DNA from 2 places in the Bacillus sp. FJAT-45066 genome. Region 1 is predicted to be linked to the other one. Evidence: a T-box and tRNA genes for the amino acid it is inferred to sense, from the RefSeq annotation. Region 1 holds a T-box; the other holds one or more tRNA genes.
What was found. The T-box of region 1 lies ahead of ileS (isoleucine--tRNA ligase). A T-box ahead of a tRNA ligase gene usually reads a tRNA of that ligase, here a tRNA-Ile.

Region 1 (12,405 bases):
TTCAAAAAACGGATGGCATCTATACAAAAGAGAAAGACATTTTATTAACGTTATGTTTTGCTGACTGTGTTCCACTCTATTTCTGGACAGAAAATATGGTTGGATTAGCACACGCTGGATGGCAAGGCACTGTGAAACTAATTGGTCCAGAAATGATTAATAAGTTAGTGCGTGAGGAAGAAATAGACCCTAAAGAAGTGAAAGTTGCTATAGGTCCGTCTATTTCTTCTGAACACTATATTGTTGATGATAAAGTAATCAATGCAGTTACCCCATTAATACATAAAGAAGAAAAACATCTAGTTTATAAAGAAATTAGTGAAGGGCAATATTCATTGGATCTAAAGTTATTAAACAAACTTTTACTTCTAAAAGTTGGAGTAAAAGTAGAAAATATTTTAGTATCTAACTTTTGTACGAGTGAAAATAGTGACCTTTTCTTTTCTCATAGGAGAGATAAAGGAAAATCAGGAAGAATGATAAGTTTTATTGGAATGAAATAACGGTAAAGTAGGAGGCTTATGTCTTGTCGGTAAAACAGAACTTTGCTCATATTAAAGAGAATATTAAAAGAGCATCCATAAGCATTAGTCGTAATGCTGAAGAAATTCACATCATTGCTGTTACTAAGTATGTCTCTATTCAAAGGGCAAAAGAAGCAGTGGATGCTGGAGTACAACATTTAGGTGAAAACAGAGACGAAGGGTTTCTCCAAAAATGGGACGAGCTGAAAGACACTGTTTCCTGGCACTATATCGGTACGTTACAATCAAGAAAAGTGAAGAATGTTGTAGATAAGATAGATTACTTACATTCATTAGATAGAGTTAGCCTAGCCGAAGAAATTGAAAAGCGTGCCAACAAGGTAATTAATTGCTTTATCCAAGTGAACACTTCTGAAGAAAAAAGTAAGCATGGAATTCAACGTAGTGAAGTATTGCCTTTTATTAAACAACTCGAACAGTTTAAAAAGATTAAAGTAGTTGGGCTAATGACTATGGCTCCTTTTACGGATAATGAAGAAATAGTGCGGGATTGTTTTAGGGAACTTAGGAATCTACAGCAAAAAGTACAATCTTTACATCTAGAACATGCACCATGTAAGGAACTATCAATGGGAATGTCAAATGACTATATAATTGCAGTTGAAGAAGGCGCTACGTTTATTAGAATTGGTTCTGCACTTGTAGGTAACGAATAATAATTAGGAGGGTAGAAGAAAAATGAGTATTAGAACTAAAATAAAGAGCTTATTTGCATTAGAGGATGAATACGAATATAAAGAACAAGAGACTTTTGAAGAAGAAGTTGTTCAAGAACCTAAGAAAACTCGTTCCTCCTTTCATCAAACTCAACCAACAAAGAATACACAAAATGTTGTAAGTTTACAGAGTGTCCAAAAGTCTGCCAAACTAATATTAATGGAACCAAGAAGTTATTCTGAAGCACAAGAAGTAGCAGACCATTTGAAGAGCAGAAGAGCGGTTATTGTAAATTTACAACGTATTCAACCTAGTGAGGCAAGAAAGATTGTCGATTATTTAGGAGGAACGGTATACGCAATAGATGGCCGTCTTGAACCAATTGGAAAAGATATTATTATTTGTACTCCAGATAATGTTGATATTGCTGGATCTATCTCTGAATTTATGCAACATGAAGAAGACTATAATAGTAGTAAAAGGTGGTAGTTAACTTGGTATTTATATTGAATTTAATCCTACAACTAGTTGGAATATATACCATATTGTTAGTAATATATGTTTTAATGTCATGGTTTCCTAATGCAAGGGAATCTTCTATTGGGCGTATGATAGGAAAAGTTTGCGAGCCTTATTTAGATATGTTTCGAAAAATCATACCGCCACTTGGTATGATTGATATCTCGCCTATTGTTGCAATTTTGGCTTTACGTTTTGCATCAGATGGTTTACTTTATTTATTTAGAATCCTAGGCCTTTATCCTTAAAAATGTCCATATATCAGCATTTCAGGAAAGAGGAACATGAATTTATTGATAAGATAGTTAGTTGGAAAGAATATGTACAACGTGTATATACTTCTAAACTTACAGATTTCTTAGATCCAAGAGAACAAGAAATATTATCATCCATCATTGGTCAAAACGGCGAAGTGCAATTTATTTTAAACGGCGGGCATCCTAATGCTGAAAGAAAGAGAGCTTTTATTTTTCCACATTATATTGTTCCAAACGAAGAAGATTTTCAACTGAAAGCATTTGAAATTCAATATGCTCAAAAATTTGTAAAGATTGACCATAGACATGTTTTAGGAGCATTAATGAACATTGGTTTGAAAAGAAGTAAATATGGTGATATTTCCATAGCTGGAAAAGATGTTTTTATTGTTGTATCCACTGAAATAGCTGACTTTGTAAAAATGGAGTTAAATGAAGTAGGTAAAGCAACTGTTACCCTTAAAGATATTCCTACTAAGCAAGTAAAGCTGGATGTGGAGAAATGGGAAGAGGCTAGTACAACTGCTTCTTCTTTGCGAATTGATACGATCATCGCATCCGTATATAATATCTCTCGTCAAAAGGCTCAAATACTTATCGAAGGTCAAAAAGTAAAAGTGAATTGGAAGTTAATCGACCAAACATCTTTTGATTGTGAAGAAGGAGATGTTATATCTGTTAGAGGATTTGGTCGTAGTAAGCTTGTTTCTGTAGATGGTAAAACTAAAAAAGATAAATATCGAATTATTGTAGGAAAACAAAAATAATCGCAAAATAAGCAGGATTTATAATTTTTTTGTCGAAAATACTTATAACATCAGTAATGAGATCTTATTGGAGGTGGCCTAGATGCCGTTAACACCACTTGATATTCACAATAAAGAATTTAGTAAAGGATTTCGCGGATACGACGAAGACGAAGTGAATGAATTTCTAGATCAAGTAATCAAAGATTACGAAATGGTCATCCGTGAGAAGAAAGAATTAGAGGAAAAATCAAAAGACCTTAACGAACGCCTTTCTCATTTTAGTTCAATAGAGCAAACGCTTAATAAATCTATTTTAGTTGCACAAGAAACAGCTGAAGATGTGAAAAGGAATGCTCAAAAAGAAGCAAAACTTATCATTAAAGAAGCAGAGAAGAATGCAGACCGCATTATAAATGAATCATTAATCAAATCAAGAAAAATACAAGTTGAAATTGAAGAGTTGAAAAAAACGTCAAAAGTTTTCCGCAATCGTTTTAAAATGTTAATTGAAGCTCAATTAGATATGATTAGCAGTGACGATTGGGAGCATTTAATGGAGTATGAAAACAAAGAAGAAAAAACGGAAGAAAATCGAGTATAACCTTGATATCTTTTCTTGTTTTTTGTATAATACGTACACAATAACTGTTTAACTTTAATATTATATTAAAACGTTGATAGGGACAGTAATTTCTACATATTGTTTATTTAAGCGAGTCGAGGGTGGTGAAAGCTCGACAAAACAAGTGGAAATGAATATCACCCTAGAGTGCCAAGCTGAAATAACAGTAAGCTTCGCCGGTTTATTCACGTTACGAATACTAAGTGGGTAAAGATTTTTTAACCTTTACCAAACTAGGGTGGTACCACGGGAGTTCTCTCGTCCCTTTTAGGGATGAGAGAACTCTTTTTATTTATTTTTATCTTGATACAAGATTAATTATTTTATTTTTCTTGGGAATGCACATAATGCACCATGAAGTATAATTAGTTTAGCATTCTAAATACTAACCTAACCTAAGTTGTTGTTAGCACGAGTTGCGAGACGCCTGCGGGAGTGTGTGTCAAGGGAGACCCCGCAGGCGTAAGCGCCGAGGAGTAGGTTTTTTCACGATAGTGAAAATAACCTTCCTTTTTACCACCCGCGGAAAGCGAGCAAATCGTGTAACAACAACAATTAGTATCCAACGAATAACTTTTCATGGTAGCAATAGAAAATGGAGGAATTATCATGGAGTACAAAGACACATTACTTATGCCAAAAACAGATTTCCCAATGAGAGGAAACCTACCTAATAGAGAACCTCAAATGCAAGAAAAATGGTCCGAAATGGACATCTATAAAAAAGTACAAGAAAGAACAAAAGGCAGACCTTTCTTCATCCTACACGACGGACCACCATACGCAAATGGTGACATCCACATGGGTCACGCATTAAATAAAGTTTTAAAGGACTTCATCGTTCGTTATAAATCAATGAGTGGTTATCACTCTCCGTATGTGCCTGGTTGGGATACACATGGTTTACCAATCGAAACAGCATTAACGAAGAATAAAAAAGTAAACAGAAAAGAAATGTCAGTAGCTGAATTCCGTAAACTTTGTGAAGAATATGCATATGATCAAGTCGATAGGCAACGTGATCAGTTCATGCGTTTAGGAGTAACTGGTGATTGGTTCAACCCATACATCACATTAAAACCAGAATATGAAGCGCAACAAATTAAAGTATTTGGTGATATGGCAAGAAACGGTTTAATCTATAAAGGCTTAAAGCCTGTATATTGGTCTCCATCAAGTGAGTCAGCACTTGCTGAAGCGGAGATTGAATACCAAGATAAACGATCTGCTTCCATTTATGTTGCCTTCTCAGTAGTCGATGGCAAAGGCGTTTTAGAAGGAGACGAAAGTTTCATTATCTGGACAACAACTCCATGGACAATTCCTGCTAACTTAGGTATTTCTGTACACCCTGAATTAGATTACAGCATTGTAAAAGTAGAAGATAAGAAGTTTGTTATTGCAACTGAACTATTAGAAGCAGTAACTAAAGAACTTGAATGGGAAACTGCAGAAGTAGTGAAGACAGTAAAAGGAAAAGAATTAGAGCATGTTCTTGCTAAACATCCATTATACGATCGCACTTCACTTGTTATGTTAGGTGAACACGTTACAACTGACGCTGGTACTGGGTGTGTCCATACTGCACCAGGACATGGAGAAGATGACTTTGTAGTTGGTCAAAAATACGGCTTAGACGTTTTGTGTCCAGTTGATAGTCGTGGATATATGACAAATGAAGCAGCTGGATTTGAGGGGCTTTTCTATGATGAGGCAAACAAACCAATTACTGAAAAACTAACAGAAGTTGGTGCCCTGCTAAAACTAAGTTTTATCACACACTCTTACCCACACGACTGGAGAACGAAAAAACCTACAATTTTCCGTGCAACAGCTCAATGGTTTGCTTCCATTGATAAAATCCGTGACCAATTACTAGAAGCGGTTGCAGAAACAAAATGGGTTCCAGCATGGGGTGAAACACGTCTGCACAATATGGTTCGTGACCGTGGAGATTGGTGTATTTCTCGTCAACGTGCATGGGGTGTTCCAATTCCAGTATTTTATGCGGAAAATGGGGAAGCAATTATTACGGATGAAACGATTAACCATGTTTCAGCACTATTTAGAGAGCACGGTTCAAATATATGGTTTGAAAAAGAAGCGAAAGACTTATTACCTGAAGGATTTACTCATCTAGGAAGTCCAAACGGTCACTTCTCTAAAGAAACAGATATTATGGATGTTTGGTTTGACTCTGGATCTTCCCATCAATCTGTATTAGAAGAAAGATATGACCTACAACGTCCAGCCGATCTTTATTTAGAAGGTTCTGACCAATATCGTGGTTGGTTTAACTCTTCTTTAACAACTGGTGTGGCAGTAACTGGAAAAGCTCCTTATAAAGGAATTTTAAGCCACGGTTTTGCACTAGATGGACAAGGAAGAAAAATGAGTAAATCATTAGGAAATGTAGTACTTCCATCAAAAGTCATGAACCAACTAGGTGCTGATATTTTACGTTTATGGGTAGCTTCCGTTGACTATCAAGCGGATGTAAGAGTTTCCGATGATATTTTAAAACAAGTTGCTGAAGTTTATCGTAAAATAAGAAACACATTCCGTTTCTTATTAGGAAATCTTGCGGACTTTGATCCAAATCAGCATGCTGTTAATGTAGAAAACCTAAGAGATGTAGATAAATATATGTTAGTGAAATTAAATAATTTAATGTCAAAAGTGAAAAAGGGTTATGATGAGTATGAGTTTGCAACAATCTATCATGCTGTACACAACTTCTGTGCAATTGAATTAAGTTCATTCTATTTAGACTTTGCGAAAGATATTTTATATATTGAAGCAACGGATAATAGTGAAAGACGTGCCATTCAAACAGTGTTATATGAAACATTATTAGCATTAACAAAATTAGTAGCACCTATTTTGCCTCACACGGCAGATGAAGTGTGGTCTCACATTTCATTTGTACAAGAGGAAAGTGTTCAACTAGTAGATATGCCTGAAGCTTTATCTATTTCCAATTCCGATGAAATTGAAAAGAAATGGGATGCATTTATGGAGTTACGTGATGATGTATTAAAAGCATTAGAAGTTGCTCGTAACGAAAAAGTTATTGGAAAATCATTAACGGCGCACGTTACTTTGTATCCAAATGTATCAACAAAAGAGCTACTAGATTCAATTGAAGAAAATGTTCAACAATTATTTATCGTTTCCGGACTGACAGTTGAAACTTCGAAAGAAACTGCACCTGAAAATGCACACGTATTTGAGAACGTAGCCATTACGATTGAAAATGCAAAAGGCGAAACTTGTGAACGTTGCTGGGTTGTAACACCGACAGTTGGAGAAGATACAGATCACCCAACGCTTTGCCCACGTTGTGCATCTGTTGTGAAAAATAACTATACGACAAATTAACATATGAAAAGGGTGCTCGAAAAGGGTTGATTACCTTTATTCGGGCACTCTTTTTAAATGGATAATAATAAATTGTACGTTAGGATTTCATTTTGCTATAATGAAAGGTAGGAAATTTTCGAATCGTGGAGGAATTGTTGTGAGATACTATCTTATCGCACTTATTGTTATCTTATTAGACCAAGTCACAAAATGGCTAGTAGTACAGTATATGGAAATTGGTCAACATATTAAGATCATAGATAACTTCTTATATCTATCATCCCACCGAAATGCTGGAGCAGCGTGGGGAATTTTAGAAGGACAAATGTGGTTCTTTTACATCATTACAGTAGCAGTAGTTATTGGATTAATAATTTATATGCAAAAATTACCGTCAGACCAAAATTGGATGAAGTTAGCCTTAGCGTTAATGTTAGGTGGAGCAATAGGAAACTTTATTGATCGCTTATTCCGTAAAGAGGTTGTAGACTTTGTTAATACGTATATTTTCACTTACGACTTTCCTATTTTTAACGTTGCAGATTCTGCATTAGTTGTAGGAGTAGGTATCATATTAGTATTAACGATATTAGAAGGTAAAAAGGAAAAGGAGCAAATTAATTAATGAATGAAACTTTACAACATCATGTAGAAGAAATAGAAAAAGGGGACCGTATTGATAAAGTTATTTCTTCCCTTAATGAAGAATGGTCAAGAAATCAAGTTCAACAATGGATTAAAGATGGAAATGTATTAGTAAATGAACAAAAAACAAAACCTAACTACAAATGTAGTATCGGTGATAAATTAACAATTATGATTCCAGAACCAGAAGAATTAAATGTTACTCCAGAAGAAATGAATTTAGATGTCTACTACGAAGATGCGGACGTTATTGTAGTAAACAAACCAAAAGGAATGGTTGTACATCCAGCTGTAGGACATGCAAGTGGAACATTAGTAAACGGCTTAATGGCACACTGTAAAGACCTTTCTGGAATTAATGGTGTCCTTCGTCCAGGTATTGTGCATCGAATCGATAAAGATACATCTGGTTTATTAATGGTAGCAAAAAATGATTTTGCGCATGAAAAGCTAGTAAATCAACTAGTAGCAAAAACAGTAACAAGAAAATATCAAGCAATCGTACACGGAGTAATTAAACATGATGTTGGTACAATTGATGCTCCAATTGGTCGTGATAAAAAAGAACGTCAAAGTATGTCAGTTACAGATGAAAATAGTAAGCATGCAGTAACACATTTCCGTGTTATAGAAAGATTTAATGATTTTACACATGTAGAATGCCGCTTAGAAACGGGTAGAACACACCAAATCCGCGTGCATATGAAATATATTGGTTATCCTCTAGTTGGTGATCCAAAATATGGCCCAAGGAAAACATTACCAATTGAAGGTCAAGCATTACACGCTGGCGTATTAGGATTTGTGCACCCAAGGACAGAAGAATATTTAGAATTCTCAGCACCAATTCCAACAGAATTCGAAGAACTATTAAAATCGTTAAAAAGTGATTGACAGCTCGACATTATTCTGCGATAATCATTTTAACAAGATAGACCTTTAACAGGCAGTCCCGTGAGGCTGAGAAGGTAACGGATACAGTAGGAGAAATTGTAGGGATAAATGTATCTCTATGTTTCCTCATACTACCTAAACCTCTCATCCATATAGGGTGAGAGGTTTTTTCGTTACGTAAAACGAAAAAAGAGGTGAATAAAATGACGCAAAAAGCAATTGTACTAGACGAGCAAGCAATAAGAAGAGCATTAACAAGAATCGCACACGAAATAATTGAGAAAAATAAAGGAGTAGAAAACACAGTACTTGTAGGTATCAAAACTAGAGGAATCTACATCGCAAAGAGACTTGCGGAAAGAATTCATCAGATAGAAAATAAAGAAATCGCAGTAGGCGAAATCGATATAACTCTTTACCGAGACGACTTAACTACTAAAACAAGTGACAATGAACCGTTAGTAAAAGGCTCAAACTTGCCTGTAGACATAACAAACAAAAAAGTAATCTTAGTAGACGATGTGCTATTTACTGGTAGAACTGTTCGAGCAGGTTTAGATGCTTTAATGGATAACGGAAGACCATCTCAAATTCAACTAGCAGTATTAGTGGATAGAGGTCATCGTGAACTACCAATACGAGCTGATTATGTAGGAAAAAACATTCCAACTGCTAGCTCTGAAAAAATTGTCGTAGAACTCTCTGAAGTGGATGTATTAGATCAAGTTAGTATACATGAAAAAGAATAAGACCCTTTAATGAAGTCCAGAGAGGCTTGCAAAGGGGGAACAAGGAGCATACGTATGTATACGTCTACCTCCTTATGACCTCTTTGCGAAATTCGTAAAGAGTTTTTTTATGCAAATTATAGGAGGAACACATATGAATGAAAAACCAGTATTAGACGTACATGAAAGACCAGCATTGCCAACCTGGGTAATGTTAAGTTTACAACATTTATTTGCCATGTTTGGGGCAACTATTTTAGTACCAATGATTGTGGGACTTAGTCCTGCAGTAGCATTAGTATCAAGTGGTCTTGGTACTTTAGCATATCTACTAATAACTAGAGGACAAATTCCTGCTTACTTAGGGTCATCCTTTGCTTTCATTGCACCAATTTTAGCAGCAACAGCATTCGGTGGACCAGAAGCAGCCATGTTAGGAAGCTTTTTTGCAGGTATCGTATATGGCTTAGTAGCTTTACTAATAAAAAAACTTGGTCACGGTTGGATTATGAATGTGTTACCACCTGTAGTAGTAGGTCCAATCATTGTTGTAATCGGATTAGGATTATCTGGAGTAGCGATTAACAACTCTATGTATGTTAACCCAGGTGCAGAAGTGCTTGAATATAGTGGAGTACACTTTACAGTAGCGCTTCTAACGTTAGCATTAACAGTAGTTTGTGCAGTTTTCTTAAAAGGATTTTTCGGAGTAATTCCAATTTTAATAGGTGTAGTTGGTGGTTATACAATCGCTTACTTCTTTGGTCTAGTAGACTTTACTCCAATCCAAACAGCAGCTTGGCTACAAGCACCACAATTTTTAGTACCATTCGTAACGTACACACCAGACTTTAAATGGGCTATATTGTTGATTATGGTTCCAGTAGCAGTAGTAACAATTGCAGAACATATCGGAGATCAAATGGTATTAGGTAAAATTACAGGAAGAAACTTTGTAGAAAAACCAGGATTACACCGCTCAATTTTAGGAGACGGAGTTGCAACAATTATTGCTTCTTTCATCGGTGGACCCCCAAATACTACTTATGGCGAAAACATCGGTGTGTTAGCGATCACGAGAGTATTTAGTGTGTTCGTAGTAGGTGGAGCTGCAGTACTTGCTATACTGTTAGGGTTTGTTGGAAAGGTTGCGGCCTTTATTACAACGATTCCAACACCGGTAATGGGTGGAGTATCCATCCTACTTTTCGGAATAATCGCTTCAAGTGGATTCCGTGTACTAATTGATAATAAAGTAGACTTCGGAGTTAAAAGAAACTTAATCATTGCATCAGTAATCGGAGTAATCGGTGTAGGTGGAGCATTCATCCAAGTTGGTGAAAACATCAACATTCCTGCTATGGCATTAGCAGCTATCATTGGAGTAGTACTAAACCTAGTTTTACCTGGTAAAGATTCATATACACCAGAAGACGAAAAACAAAATAGTCAAGCAGGTTAAACCTTTTAAAGCTAGTCCAGAGAGACTAATAAGGGTGTGCAACTGCTAGTTTAATAGAGTTTATACGAAGGATATGCTAATACATGCTCCTTCCAATAAGCTTCTTTAAAACATGCTTTTAAACACCCTATTCAAGATGAATAGGGTGTTTTTTATAAGGATTCATTAGTAATACTACTTGATATATAAAACTTAGAGTGCAGCGGAAAGGAACAAACAAGTTATTGTATCTAAAAAAAGTATGAGAAAAGAGACTTAAAAAACAGGAGGGATGAACGTGAAGCATCTACGAACGATGAGTGACCTTACAGTCGATGAGATCTATGTATTAATTAAAGAAGCAATCCAATTCAAGAATGGCGAAACTTGGAATGTAGACGAACAAATTTTCGTATGCAACTTATTTCACGAGGCAAGTACAAGAACAAAAAGTAGCTTTGAAGTAGCCCAAAGAAGTTTAGGGATGGAAGTTATACCTTTTGAAGTATCTACATCAAGTGTACAAAAAGGCGAAACATTATACGACACCGTAAAAACACTTGAGATGATCGGAGTAAATGTATTCGTTATTCGCCATAGTGAAGAAAACTACTTTCATCAACTAGAAGGAATACAAGGAGCTATCATCAACGGTGGAGATGGTTGTGGAAATCATCCAACTCAATCATTACTTGATTTAATGACAATTTTTGAAGAATACGGAAAGTTTGAAGGCTTAAATATTACGATTTGCGGAGATATTTTACACAGTCGTGTTGCTAAGTCAAACGCGGAAATATTACAAAAGCTTGGCGCAAACGTTACATTTGTTGCACCAGAAAAATGGCAAGATCCAACTTATAACACAGAACAATATATATCAATAGATGAAGCAGTGAAAAATGCAGATGTCCTCATGTTGCTAAGAATTCAACATGAACGCCATACAGACCAAAATAATGAGGCAACAAATTATCATAAGGAATATGGGTTAACGATTGAAAGAGAATTAGTAATGAAAGAAGGAAGTATCATTATGCATCCTGCTCCAGTTAACAGGGGAGTTGAAATAGATAGCAGCTTAGTAGAATGTGAGCGTTCTAGAATTTTTGAACAAATGAGAAATGGAATGTTTATGAGAATGGCAGTTTTAAAAAGAGCGATGGAACAATAAGGGGGAAAAAACATGGCAATCTTAATTAAAAACGGCGCAATGGTAACAAACAATGGAGAATTGACAAAAGTAGATGTAAGAATAGAAGGCAACATTATTTCAGAAATAGGCATTAACTTACAGGTGAAGGAAGATAGTCAAGTAATAGACGCTATGAACAAACTAGTCGCTCCAGGTTTTATCGATGTACATGTTCATTTAAGAGAGCCGGGTGGAGAGAAAAAAGAAACAATTGAAACAGGAACATTGGCTGCTGCTCGTGGAGGTTTTACTACAATTGCTGCAATGCCAAACACTAGACCAACTCCTGATACGAAAGAACAATTAGAGTGGCTACATAAAAGGATAGAAGAAACGGCTCATGTCCGAGTTTTACCGTATGCTTCTATTACAACAAGACAGTTAGGGCAAGAACTTACGAATTTTGAAGAGTTAAAGAATGCAGGAGCATTTGCGTTTACAGATGATGGGGTAGGAGTACAAAGTGCTGCAATGATGCTTGAAGCGATGAAAAAAGCAGCAAAACTAAATATGGCAGTAGTAGCACATTGTGAAGAAAACACGTTAATAAACAAAGGTGCAGTTCACGAAGGTACTTTTTCTGAAAAATATAATTTAAACGGTATTCCATCCGTATGCGAATCTGTTCATATCGCAAGAGACGTATTATTAGCAGAAGCTGCCAACTGTCACTATCATGTTTGTCACATAAGTACAAAGGAGTCTGTTCGAGTAGTTAGGGATGCAAAAAGGGCTGGTATTCAAGTTACAGCGGAAGTTACACCACATCACCTTCTACTATGCGAGGATG
Region 2 (12,405 bases), 1.1 Mb from region 1:
TGTCATATAGTTTTCTGCTAGCTTGGCCATTAGAGGATAAACAGTACCTGATCCGTCGACTACTACACTACCGTCTAAGTCTCCGTTACTTCCAGTACTTTCGTTTGAGCATGCTGCAGCAAATGCTGTAACTAATGCTAGCGTTGCTAATACAAGTAATCGTTTAAAGCTCTTCATTTCTAAATTCCCCCTAAAGGTTTTGTTTTTTGTATTTGTTTTGTCCTACGAGATTTATATTAAAGCCTAACTGTTAATGCAGTATGAATCGAATGTTAACGTTTTGTAAATGTAGATGTTTTATGTAGTAAAGTGTAGAAAATTGGGGACAAAAAAACACTCAATTCCTTAAAACTTAGGAATTGAGTGCTTTTGTTTTAATCATTTTCTTCTTCTGTTTCTTCCATGTCCTCTTGTTCTTCTAATTCTTCTTGTTCTTGAATGTTCGGTTGCCCTTTTGCTCTTCTTTCTTGGAGAGTAAAGTATGCTTCAATTATTCGGTCTCCAATCTTAGAGTTAACACCACCAGAAACTTGTGTGTTTGTAGAAGCAAAAGGAACAACCACCGCAAACGCCATTTCTGGGTTATCGTAAGGAGCATAACCAACAAGGTTTGTATGGTTGGAATTAATTTTTCTTTCACTAATAATTTTACCTTCTTCATCTCTAGTGTAGATACTAAAGTTTTTCTGAGCTGTACCAGTTTTACCAGCAGGTTTATATTGCTTTGCACTAGAACCAGCTGCAGTTCCTCTACTACCAAAATAAACTCTTCGGAAACCTTCTTGTACCCGGCTAATGTGATCATCACTCATGGTTAGTCTATTTAGAACTTCAGGTTTGAAAGGCTGTAACACTTGACCTGATTTTTCCCCTCCACTTGGTTCTAAAATTTCTCGAACAATTTGAGGTCTTAGGCGATAACCACCATTTGCAATAGTAGAAACATATTGTGCTAATTGCATCGTCGTATACAAGTCGTATTGACCAATCGCTAAATCGAGTATTAACCCCGAGGCTTTCCCGGGACCTTTTAAACCTGTTGATTCACTTGGTAAATCAATTCCTGTATGAACACCAAGGCCGAATTGAGCTAAATAACTTCTGAAGTCTTCAAAAGCAGTTGCTCTGATAGGAAGTGGTTGATTTCTAACATAATTCCCTCCAGCCATAAACATAGCTGTTCTAAACATGTAAACGTTTGAAGAACGTTCTAGCGCTTCAAGATCGTTAATGTTCCCCATTGTTTGCCAAGACCTTTTCGTAGGTGTGGAAGCGATGGAAATCGGTGTATCATATAAAACAGTTCCCGGAGAAATAACTCCAGTGTCAAATCCTGCCAAGATGGTTGCACCTTTTATAGTAGAACCAGCCTCATATGCTTCTAAAATAGTTCCTAGGGCATTGTCAACTAACTTCCATTGTCCATTTTCGTCTTTATTAACAACTTTCCCTGCTAACGATAAAACTTCTCCAGTGTTTGGATCTAAAACAACAACAAAAGCACGATCCAAAAACTCTGCATAACTATTTTGTTTTGCTTCAAGCAACTCAGATTCAATAATCTTTTCCACTTCTAACTGAAATTCCATATCAATAGATAGAACCAAATCTTTCCCACGTTGACCTGGAAATACGGGTTCTTGCATTAATAAGTTCCCACTTTGGTCTGTCACATTACGCACACGGGCTTTTTGTCCTTGAAGTACATTTTCATATTGATATTCTAATTGGCTAGTACCTACTCTATCGTTACGACTATATCCTCTTGCAAGTAATTCTGTAGCTCTTTCGCTTGGAATATCCCCCACTTTTCCTAACAAGGAACCTAGAGTATTATCAAACAATCGATCTCTGTCCCAGTCCACTGTTGTATCCACACCAGGAAGGTCACTTAAACGTTCACTAATGATGGCATATTCTCTATCACTTACATTTTCATTTTTTATCGTTTGAGGAGTTAAAGCATAACCACTATTCATTTGCCTAAATATGGATAAAATCTTTAAGTCTTCTAAAGTAAATTCACTTACCATTTCTTCCGTAATTCTACTTAGTTGTAGAGGATACAAATCTTTCTCTTCCAATTCTCCCTCGTTCACTTTCTCCCGATCTTCATCTGTTATCAATGCTCTTGCTTCTTCTGGATTTCTAATAATCCAGAAGTCTTGTTTGTCACGAAATTGAATTTTCTCTTCAAATTTATCTTCAAACTCAATCATCTGTGCTAATTTTTCAGCAACTTCGATCATTTCTCTACGCGGTGTAGATTGCGTACGAGTATACGTAATTGCGTTTAACGGTTTATTGTCTACCACAACATTGCCGTTTCGATCGTATATTTTTCCACGTGGCACTGGAGCATTTACGGTAATGTTCTCTGTGCGGTCTACCTCTTTTCGGTAATTTTCACCGTGAACAATTTGCACGAACCCAAGTCTTAGGACAAGACCTGAGAATAGTAAAAATACTGCAAAGAAAAGAAGGTTTAATCTATTAGGCATATTTTTCTTTTTTTTCTTTTTATTTTGGGAAGTCATGTATTCCACCTTTTCATTCTTATTTTCCTATTCTCCATTTTAAATGAAAAAGCTGATTTTTTCTATTAATAAATGAGTTCGTTACATAATTTATGACTACTAAACGAAAAACTAAATATATCACTTGTAAATAAAGATTTAATTACTACTTTATATACGAACATATTTATCTTCATATCCAAATATTTTCGTTTTTCATTCAACGAACCGTAATTATGAAATTAACTCAGATTAGTTACGGAGTTGACTCCCCTTCTCCATCTCTTAATGTGGAAACAACCGTTTGTGGAGGTTGTTTAGTTGGTGGACTTTGTTCTAAATTGACCTTCCTAATAAAGGGATAAATTAACGCGTGGCCTGCACCTATGATAACTAACAAAACCGGGATACTTTTTGCTTCATCAAAAAATATGACAGCTACTAAGAACATAAGAATGGAAACAGCTCTTCCACCATTAAGGAACAACTCACGTACTACTACATATTCAATTCTCATTTCAGCAGCATTTTTACTTTTACCTATTACATCATACGTGATAGATATGTACGGTACTAAAAGAATTGGGTAAGCAATTGCAATAACTACTGCATACATTAACAATTTAATATAGGTTAGCTCAAATACTAATAAGAAAACCGCTGCATATAAAAGTAGTCCTCCAATTAATATCGATTTTTTACGCATATGTTTCTTAATAAGTCTTGTTGCTAAATAATAACAAACAAATGCTACTGCTGAGTTGACTAACCCAAATGTACCGAGAGCCAATTCACTATCCGTCGTAATAAAAACTAAAACAGAAACCGCAAAGATAAAAGTTCCTTCTCGGAGTCCCTGAAAAAAGTGTGCCGCTGTCACATTGCTCCAGTTTTTATTCACTTTTCGTTCTTTAATTATAGAAAATAGCTCGTAGCTCCCTTCTGCACCTCTTCTTCTTAGGAAAAAACTTAATACGACTGCAGCTGAGAATAGTAGGAGTGATGTAGAGAAGATAACAGTATAGCCCGTAAATTTAGCCATATTGGAGATAATTAGTCCAGCAGCTATCGGGCCAATCATTCCTCCAAGCGACGTTAAGATCCCTAAGAAACCATTAAAAAAGTCTCTTGTTTCCGGTTCAGTAATTTCAAAAGTTAGCACGTTAAAGGCTAGCCAGTAAAATCCATAACCGACACCTAGTAATCCTCCTAATAAAAGCAGAAAGGATGAGGCATTTTCACCGATGAACAGTACCATTATGTAAAATATTGCAAGGAAGATAACACCTAATCTTAATACAATAACTCTGTCTATTCTTTTTGCCCACCTGCCAGCTAATATAAAAGTTAGAGGTTGTAATATGACAATAGCTAAGTTGTACATTCCTAAATCTTTAAACTCACCAGATTGCTTCCATAAATAGACGTTCACAAACGTATTAGATAAGGCGATACTTAATGAATACAGGCCACCAATGACAAGTAACAATATTAAATCTTTATTAACTTCTACGTCTCCAATTACTTTTCTCAATCTAACCATATGTACTCGCTCCTTTAACTTACCGTTATTTTGGCTTAAAGGAACTTTAGATATGTGTTTTAGTTTGGAATGTTAGTTTTTACCGAAAAATAATTAAATTTTAGGAGCAAATTAACTGAGACGGAAATGCCAGGTGTAGGGTTGAAACACAAATTATCCAAATTGAAACACAAGTTGCACGAATTGAAACACAACATATATGTATTGAAACACATGGAAAGACGAGCGTTTGGATTGAAACGCAAATTTCTCAAATTGAAACAAAACGGATGCAAATTGAAACACAACCCATACGAATTGAAACACAAGTAAGTAATTGTTAAGTGTTCTTAATCATGAAACGAAAAACACTGCTCGATCCATCTTCGTATGAGAGTAAAACAATAAAAAACACCTATTCCGAAAAGGAACAGGCGTCAATTTTATATTATTATTTTGCTTTGCTGTAAAGGTCAGCAACTACATCCCAGTTGATTACATTGAAGAATGCAGAAATGTAATCAGGACGACGATTTTGGTAATTTAAGTAGTAAGCATGCTCCCAAACGTCAAGACCTAAAACTGGAGTTTTACCTTCCATGATTGGAGAGTCTTGGTTTGGTGTGCTCATTACTTCTAACTCACCATTGTTTACTACTAACCAAGCCCAACCAGAACCGAAGCGAGTTGCACCTGCTTTAGAGAACTCTTCTTTGAAGTTTTCTAAGCTTCCGAATTTGCTATTGATAGCGTCAGCTAATTCACCTGTTGGCTCACTTGCTCCACCTGGAGTTAAAAGTGTCCAGAATAAGCTATGGTTAGCGTGACCACCACCGTTGTTGCGAACTGCAGCACGGATGTTTTCAGGTACAGCGTCAAGGTTAGCAATTAATTCTTCTACACTTTTAGCTGCAAGATCAGCATGACCTTCTAAAGCTGCGTTTACATTTGTAATGTAAGTGTTGTGGTGTTTTGTGTGGTGAATGTTCATTGTTTCCTTGTCAATGTGTGGTTCTAAAGCGTCATAAGCATAAGGTAATTGCGGTAATTCGTATGCCATAAATATCTCCTCCAAATTTTAATATGTAGAAATTTCTGAAACTTGGCAGTATTAACTACCGGTTTCTTTAACTCAAGATTACCAAAAATATATTCTAGTTTCAAACAATCTGCCTCAAACAAATTTTATATTTTCTTTTTTCGCTTGTTTTTATTCATTCCATCTTAAATCGATAACTCTTTTGAAAGTCTATACATACTTTCATCGATTGTATGTGGCATTGCAAAAACTTCATCAAATGTATAATCAACTAATCTGTTGTTTTCCATTCCAACAGCTCGTCCTGATTTTCCCTCTACTAATAATTCTACAGCTCGTGCACCTAATCTACTCGAAAGGACACGATCAAAAGCGGTTGGTGAACCGCCACGCTGTATATGTCCTAATACTGATACCCGCGTATCAATATTAGCGGCTGCTTCTAATTGCTGTGCAAAATCAGTACCGCTGCACACTCCTTCAGCTAATACAATTATGGTATGTTTCTTACCACGCTCTAAACCTTTTTGAATACGAGAAACTACTTCTTCCAATTGATACCCTACTTCTGGAATGATAATAGATTCCGCACCACCAGCTAGTCCTGCCCATAAGGCAATATCTCCAGCATGGCGACCCATAACTTCAATTATAAAAGTACGTTCATGACTAGTAGCTGTATCACGTATTTTGTCTATTGCATCAATAACAGTATGTAAGGCAGTATTAAACCCAATCGTAAAATCTGTTCCGGCTATATCATTATCAATAGTTCCTGGTAAACCTATACACGGATATCCATGTTCAGTTAGCTTTTGCGCACCTTTATAAGAACCGTCCCCACCAATTACAATAAGCCCTTCAATGCCAAACTTATTTAATTGTTGGATTCCTTTCTTTTGACCTTCTAATGTTTTAAACTCTTCACATCTTGCAGTGTACAAAATGGTTCCGCCGCGATGAATGATGTCACCTACAGATCCTAACTCTAATTTTTTTATATTCCCAGATATTAATCCAGCATAGCCTTGGTAAATACCGTAAACTTCTATATTATGATAGATTGCTTTTCTGACAACCGCCCTAACTGCGGCATTCATTCCTGGTGAATCTCCACCACTTGTTAATACACCAATTTTCTTCAAAATGGAACACCTCTTTTTATTATTTGGCTACCCTGAAAGTAAATTTGCGGAACTAATAGTTGATGATAGCACGAGTTACTCGCTTTCCGCGGGCGGGCCGGGAGCCTCCTCATCGCTACGCTCTTGCGGGGTCTCCCGTTTCCCGCTTCTCCCGCAGGAGTCTCGCAACTCGTGCTATCATCAACTTGGGTGGCTCTGTTTAAGACCGTCTTTTATAAATGCTTGTTCTTCTATTTATCTTATATAATATCCATTAAAAAATACAATTTTATCCACGAATAGATAAAAAAAGAAACCAATATTTAAGAGGTTTCTAGTTTGAATGGACCCTGCAGGACTCGAACCTGCGACCGGACGGTTATGAGCCGTCTGCTCTAACCAACTGAGCTAAGGGTCCATGTATAATGTTTTGTTATAAATTAACATGCAACAAACTATTCTGTCAATATCAAATGACTACTATGAAGAAGTAAATTACCATCAAAATTTGAATAATACTTTTTGCCACGATACTCGAGAAGAGACCTACTACAGAACCTGTTCCAATTTTCATCGCCTCTTTTATAGATTTTTTTGAAAAAATTAGTTCTGCCATAAACGCTCCAATAAAAGGTCCAGCAATAATTCCAATAACCGGAATAACAAATGGTCCAACAATTAACCCAAGCGTACTACCCCAAACAGAATAATTACTACCTCCAAACTTTTTTACACCAATAACACTCGCTACATAATCTGTTACAAAAAGCAAAGCAACAAAAGAAAGCTGTATTGCCCAAAACAAAAAAGAGAAAGGTTCGAAAGTGAAAAATACTCCATATAACAAAAATGCTCCAACCAACAATAAAACGCTTGGAATGATTGGGTATATTAACCCGACAAAAGAAAGAACGATTAATATAGATAATAGTAGCCAATAAATGAAATCCATCATCACTTTCTCCTTTATAGAAAATATAAGAAAACGGGAGAATTAAATTCCCCCGTCTCCCATTTATTATAATGTACCGTGACTTTCTCCTAGAACAGCCTCAGCGATATTAACTGCATGGTCACCGACACGCTCTAAGTTACTAATAATATCAACAAATACGATTCCTGATTGACCAGAACATAATCCGTCATTTAAACGCATAATATGTTTCTTACGAAGAGTACGTTCCATTCTGTCAATTTGGTCTTCTTTTAATTTTACATCTCTTGCTAATTCTTTATTACCAGTTTTTAAAGCTTCAACAGCTTCTTGTACCGTTTTAATAGTTAATGTGAACATTTCATCTAGATCTTGATCAGCTTGATCAGTAAGTTTTACTTTATTAGAGATTTGGTAATCAACTAACTCTAGGATATTTTCAAAGTGGTCACCGATACGTTCAATGTCACGTACTGAATCCATTAACATCGAATGTTCTTCCGATTCATTTGCAGATAAAGAAGCAGAAGATAGTTTTACTAAATAGTCGGTAATCTTACGATCCATATTATTAATTGCATCTTCAAGCTGGAAACCTACTTCTGCATGTTTAGGAGTTCCATTTACTAAGTAAGCTTTTGTTTCTTCAAGACCTACAACCGATAATTCACCCATGCGAACAACTTCTTCTTTTGCTTGACCTAATGCTAATGAAGGTGATTGTTCAATAAATAATGGATCTAATTTATTTGCTTTATATTCCACTGCACTATCTTGTCCAGGAATTAGTTTAGTAACTAATATAGCTAGTAATGCAATAAATGGAAATTGAATGATTACGTTGGACACGTTGAAAATACCGTGTGCAAATGCAATTGTCATTTGTGGATTTAATTGTAATGCTTGTTGGATGTTATCAATTAATATTGTAAAAGGTACAATTATGATGATAATAATTGTGGCACCTACGACATTAAAGATTACATGAGTTAATGCAGCTCTTCTAGCAGCAACTGAAGCACCTATAGAAGCTAGAACAGCAGTAATGGTTGTTCCAATATTGTCACCGAATAAAACAGGTAACGCTGCTTGTAATGATAAAGCACCTTGTCCGAATAATTCTTGAAGGACCCCAATAGTTGCACTTGAACTTTGAACAATGACTGTAAACACAGTTCCTATTACTACTCCAAGTATTGGATTGGTACTCATCGAAACGGTTAAGTCATGGAACGCTTGTACATGTGTTAATGGTTTTAATCCATCACCCATTATTTTTAGTCCTAGGAATAGTCCACCAAAACCAAATACAACTTGGCCTAAATATTGTAAACGTTTATTTTTAAAGAAGAATAGTAAAAATGCCCCAGCAGCAATGATTGGTAACGCATAATCTGAAATTTTAATACCAATGATGAATGCTGTGACTGTTGTACCAATATTCGCACCCATAATGACACCAATCGCTTGACGTAGTGTCATAAAACCTGCGTTAACTAATCCAATCGTTAATACAGTAGTACCAGTACTTGTCTGCAATAAGATTGTTACAAATATACCTGCTAAAACTCCCATAAAAGGGTTTGTTGTCGTTTTATCTAAAATATCACGAAGTTTATCACCTGCAGACTTTTGTAATCCGTCACCCATGTACTTAATTCCGAATAGGAAAATACCCAGGCCACCGATAAATTCAAATATAATTCTTTGAACATCTAATTCCAAAAAATTCAACCCCTTAATCCAAATATGTAATTCGACAAACATCTACAAAGCCAATAACAATTATTAACGATTTTTAAATCAATTGTAAATACTTTTATGTGAAATTTACAATATCTTAACATTAGCCTCCTTAATATTTACATTGTTGTAATAATCCGATGTATTTATTGTTAAGATACCCAAAATAAGATAACATAAAATGGTCATAAAATATTTTTTCATAAAGGGTGAGCTTCGTGAACATTTTTAAACAGTTTATAAAAAGTTTGTATTCCCCTAAAGATATGGCAACATTTCGCTTCCAGGGAATCGGAAAATCCATTTTATATGTATTCTTTCTTGTCCTATTAACATCCATTCCTGCATTTGTTTTTGTAGGTACAGGTACTTATCAAATTTTCAATGCTACAAAAACAGTCGTCGATGCCGATGTTCCAAATTTTATTATTGAAGATGGTGAATTTACAGCTGAAACTGATGAACCTGTTTTTATTGAACAAGATGACGTTACAATTATAATTGATCCAAATAATGAACTAACGCTTTCAGAAATCAATAACTATGGTGATGTTATAGCAATCCAACAATATGAGCTAGTATTTGTAATGGGAGGCCAAGAAGATTTCTTTAACTTTGCCGACTTACAAGGCTTTACTCTAACAAGAGATGACATCGTATCTTTTATGGATGGTTTAGGATCTTTAATGCCTATTATTTTAACTCTAATTTTAATAGTTATGTATGTAGCATTTAGCGCAGTAAAATTTATTCAAGTAACTATTTTAGGACTTGTAGGCTTAATAATTAAAAATAGTTTAGACAGAACTAATTTAAAGTATCGTCATACATGGATACTAGCTGCATATGCAGTAACAATCCCTACTATTTTATTTACCTTAACAGATTTACTTGGTCTCTACATTCCCGCAACAGGCATAATCAGCTTTGCTGCTTCTATCTTTGTACTGTATTTAATCATTAAAGAAGTAAAAGTAAAAAAAACAGTTGAACAATAATCTTCTACCAAACCGGCAATTATTTGTCGGTTTTTTTTAACGCTCTTTCTTGTATGTTTTTTTCTTTAAATAATTTAAAATCTAGAGTGGATTGGAGCGGAAGGCACTGGACTCCTGCGGGAAATAGAGCGAATCGTGAGACCCCACAGGCGGTACGCCGAGGAGTAGGTTTCACGATAGTGAAAATAACCTTCCCTTGCGCTCCCCGCGGAAAGCCAGTGCCTGTAGCGCAAAGAAACTAATTAAAATTCCATAGCAGATTGTTTTAATAACAATAGTTAAGAAAAGACTATTGTTTGTCATATTCCTCTTGGACAAGCATATACATAAATATGCTTAAAAGGGAGGAAATTAAAATGTTTCGATTATTCATTGTTGTACTTATCGGATTTACTATATTTAGTATATATACAGATATTACAAAGGGTACAATACCAACAACAGCCCAATCTCAAGAAACACAGAAAGCAATTTCTTCCTTACAAAAGAATGATAACACTGCAGAAGAAAAATTGAATGATTCACTATATATGATTGTGGAAATAAAAGCTGGAGATACGGTATTAACTATAGCCGAAAGGATAACAAACGGCCCTATTCCTGTACCTATAAACAAATTAATAGAAGATTTCCAATTACTTAATGACAATGTTATTCCTGAAAAGATACAAATTGGAAGGGAATACAAATTTCCAATCTATCGCTAAAGATTTTAATACTTGTCAATTCACACTCTCGATTGATACAATATTTTGGGTACAGCATATTTTTGAACTGTAATTAATAGGTGGATATATCGTATATTCCACATCTTTGATAGTTAAAAGGAGCGATTTAATCGTGAATGAAATGACACATCGTACGAAAACCCGTCCCGTTAAAGTCGGCGATTTAACAATTGGTGGAAGCAATGAATTATTTATACAAAGTATGACAACGACGAAAACACATGATGTGGAAGCAACCGTCGCTGAAATAAAACGTTTAGAAGAAGCAGGCTGTCAAGTAGTTCGTGTAGCTTGCCCTGATGAAAGAGCTGCAAATGCCATTCCTGAAATCAAAAAAAGAATTAACATCCCTTTAGTTGCCGATATACATTTTGACTATAAATTAGCATTAAAATGTATTGAAGGCGGCGTAGACAAAATCAGGATTAATCCAGGAAACATTGGACGACGTGAAAAGGTAGAAGCTGTTGTAAAAGCTTGTAAAGAAAAAGGAATTCCCATTCGAATTGGTGTAAACGCTGGCTCCCTTGAAAAACGTATATTAGATAAATACGGCTACCCAACTGCTGATGGAATGGTTGAAAGCGCACTTCACCATATAAAAATTTTAGAGGACTTAGATTTTTACGATATCATTGTTTCCATGAAAGCATCCGATGTAAACTTAGCGATTGAAGCTTATGAGAAAGCATCTCGAGCTTTTGACTATCCTCTACATTTAGGTATCACCGAATCGGGTACACTTTTTGCCGGTACAGTAAAAAGTGCCGCTGGTTTAGGGGCTATTCTAAGTAAAGGAATCGGAAACACATTACGTATTTCTTTAAGTGCAGATCCTGTTGAAGAAGTAAAAGTAGCTCGTGAGTTATTAAAGTCATTCGGACTTGCTTCTAACGCTGCAACGCTTATCTCTTGTCCTACTTGCGGAAGAATTGAAATTGACTTAATTTCTATTGCTAATGAGGTAGAAGAATATATTTCAACGATTAAAGCACCCATTAAAGTAGCGGTTTTAGGTTGCGCGGTTAACGGCCCAGGAGAAGCTCGTGAAGCAGATATTGGAATTGCTGGTGCTCGTGGAGAAGGATTGTTATTCCGTAAAGGCGAAATTGTACGGAAAGTTCCTGAAGCTACTATGGTTGATGAATTAAAAAAGGAAATAGACAAAATTGCGGAAGAATATTTCGCAAAACAAGAAGCAGAAAAAACAAAAGCTTGACACTAAGTGTCAAGCTTTTGTTTTTGTCTGTTTTAGAAAAACGGCAATATGAACATACCAACGATAATGGATACAGCTCCTAGTCCAATTGCCCATGCCCCTAATCCAGTTGCTCCTCGTCTGCGGGCAATGAATCCTATAATAATCCCTGCTGCACCAAGGATTATTGGTAAGATAAATAACGAAAGAACAGATAGAGCAAGTCCTAAATATCCAAGCCCTCTTCCACTCATTCCCATTACATCTTCGCGTTCTTCCTCAAAAATGGCTTCTCTTTCACGTTCCCTCTCAAATGATACTGCAGGAGGTACCGCAGCCACTTCCGCTGCCGTTTCTTCTAAATGCTCACGATGCGCATTCGCTCTAGCTACATGCGGCTCTTCGTAAGCTAATCTATTTTCAATCGGCTCATTGAGTTCATTTCGCTCAAATTCATTTGCCATGCTGATCCCTCGCTTTCGTAAGGTAAGGAGCATTTATAGTATAGGCCTTTAAACTAAAAAACATAGGTGTTAATGTTTTCTAACTATGTTAAAATGATAATTTGATTATATATTCTACATAATCAATTTCATAATTACG

Region 2: it encodes a tRNA-Ile, which carries the amino acid that the T-box ahead of ileS (isoleucine--tRNA ligase) is inferred to sense. The anticodon was not compared.

The regions. Positions count from the first base shown of each region.
Region 1 is NZ_NISQ01000001.1:1,565,976-1,578,380, reverse strand. Features, by position in the region: gene pgeF (peptidoglycan editing factor PgeF) at 1-503, shown strand, start outside; gene CDZ92_RS07980 (YggS family pyridoxal phosphate-dependent enzyme) at 527-1,201, shown strand; gene CDZ92_RS07975 (cell division protein SepF) at 1,224-1,691, shown strand; gene CDZ92_RS07970 (YggT family protein) at 1,697-1,969, shown strand; gene CDZ92_RS07965 (YlmH family RNA-binding protein) at 1,972-2,745, shown strand; gene CDZ92_RS07960 (DivIVA domain-containing protein) at 2,828-3,328, shown strand; T-box leader at 3,393-3,618, shown strand; gene ileS (isoleucine--tRNA ligase) at 3,959-6,730, shown strand; gene lspA (signal peptidase II) at 6,831-7,337, shown strand; gene CDZ92_RS07945 (RluA family pseudouridine synthase) at 7,337-8,251, shown strand; gene pyrR (bifunctional pyr operon transcriptional regulator/uracil phosphoribosyltransferase PyrR) at 8,446-9,000, shown strand; gene CDZ92_RS07935 (solute carrier family 23 protein) at 9,134-10,441, shown strand; gene CDZ92_RS07930 (aspartate carbamoyltransferase catalytic subunit) at 10,719-11,594, shown strand; gene CDZ92_RS07925 (dihydroorotase) at 11,607-12,405, shown strand, end outside.
Region 2 is NZ_NISQ01000001.1:500,111-512,515, reverse strand. Features, by position in the region: gene CDZ92_RS02530 (PstS family phosphate ABC transporter substrate-binding protein) at 1-177, opposite strand, end outside; gene CDZ92_RS02525 (peptidoglycan D,D-transpeptidase FtsI family protein) at 375-2,537, opposite strand; gene CDZ92_RS02520 (MFS transporter) at 2,773-4,059, opposite strand; gene CDZ92_RS02515 (superoxide dismutase) at 4,490-5,098, opposite strand; gene pfkA (6-phosphofructokinase) at 5,263-6,222, opposite strand; tRNA gene CDZ92_RS02505 (tRNA-Ile) at 6,546-6,619, opposite strand; gene CDZ92_RS02500 (DUF456 domain-containing protein) at 6,671-7,153, opposite strand; gene CDZ92_RS02495 (Na/Pi cotransporter family protein) at 7,220-8,860, opposite strand; gene CDZ92_RS02490 (DUF1189 domain-containing protein) at 9,097-9,876, shown strand; gene CDZ92_RS02485 (hypothetical protein) at 10,233-10,583, shown strand; gene ispG (flavodoxin-dependent (E)-4-hydroxy-3-methylbut-2-enyl-diphosphate synthase) at 10,726-11,823, shown strand; gene CDZ92_RS02475 (hypothetical protein) at 11,856-12,266, opposite strand.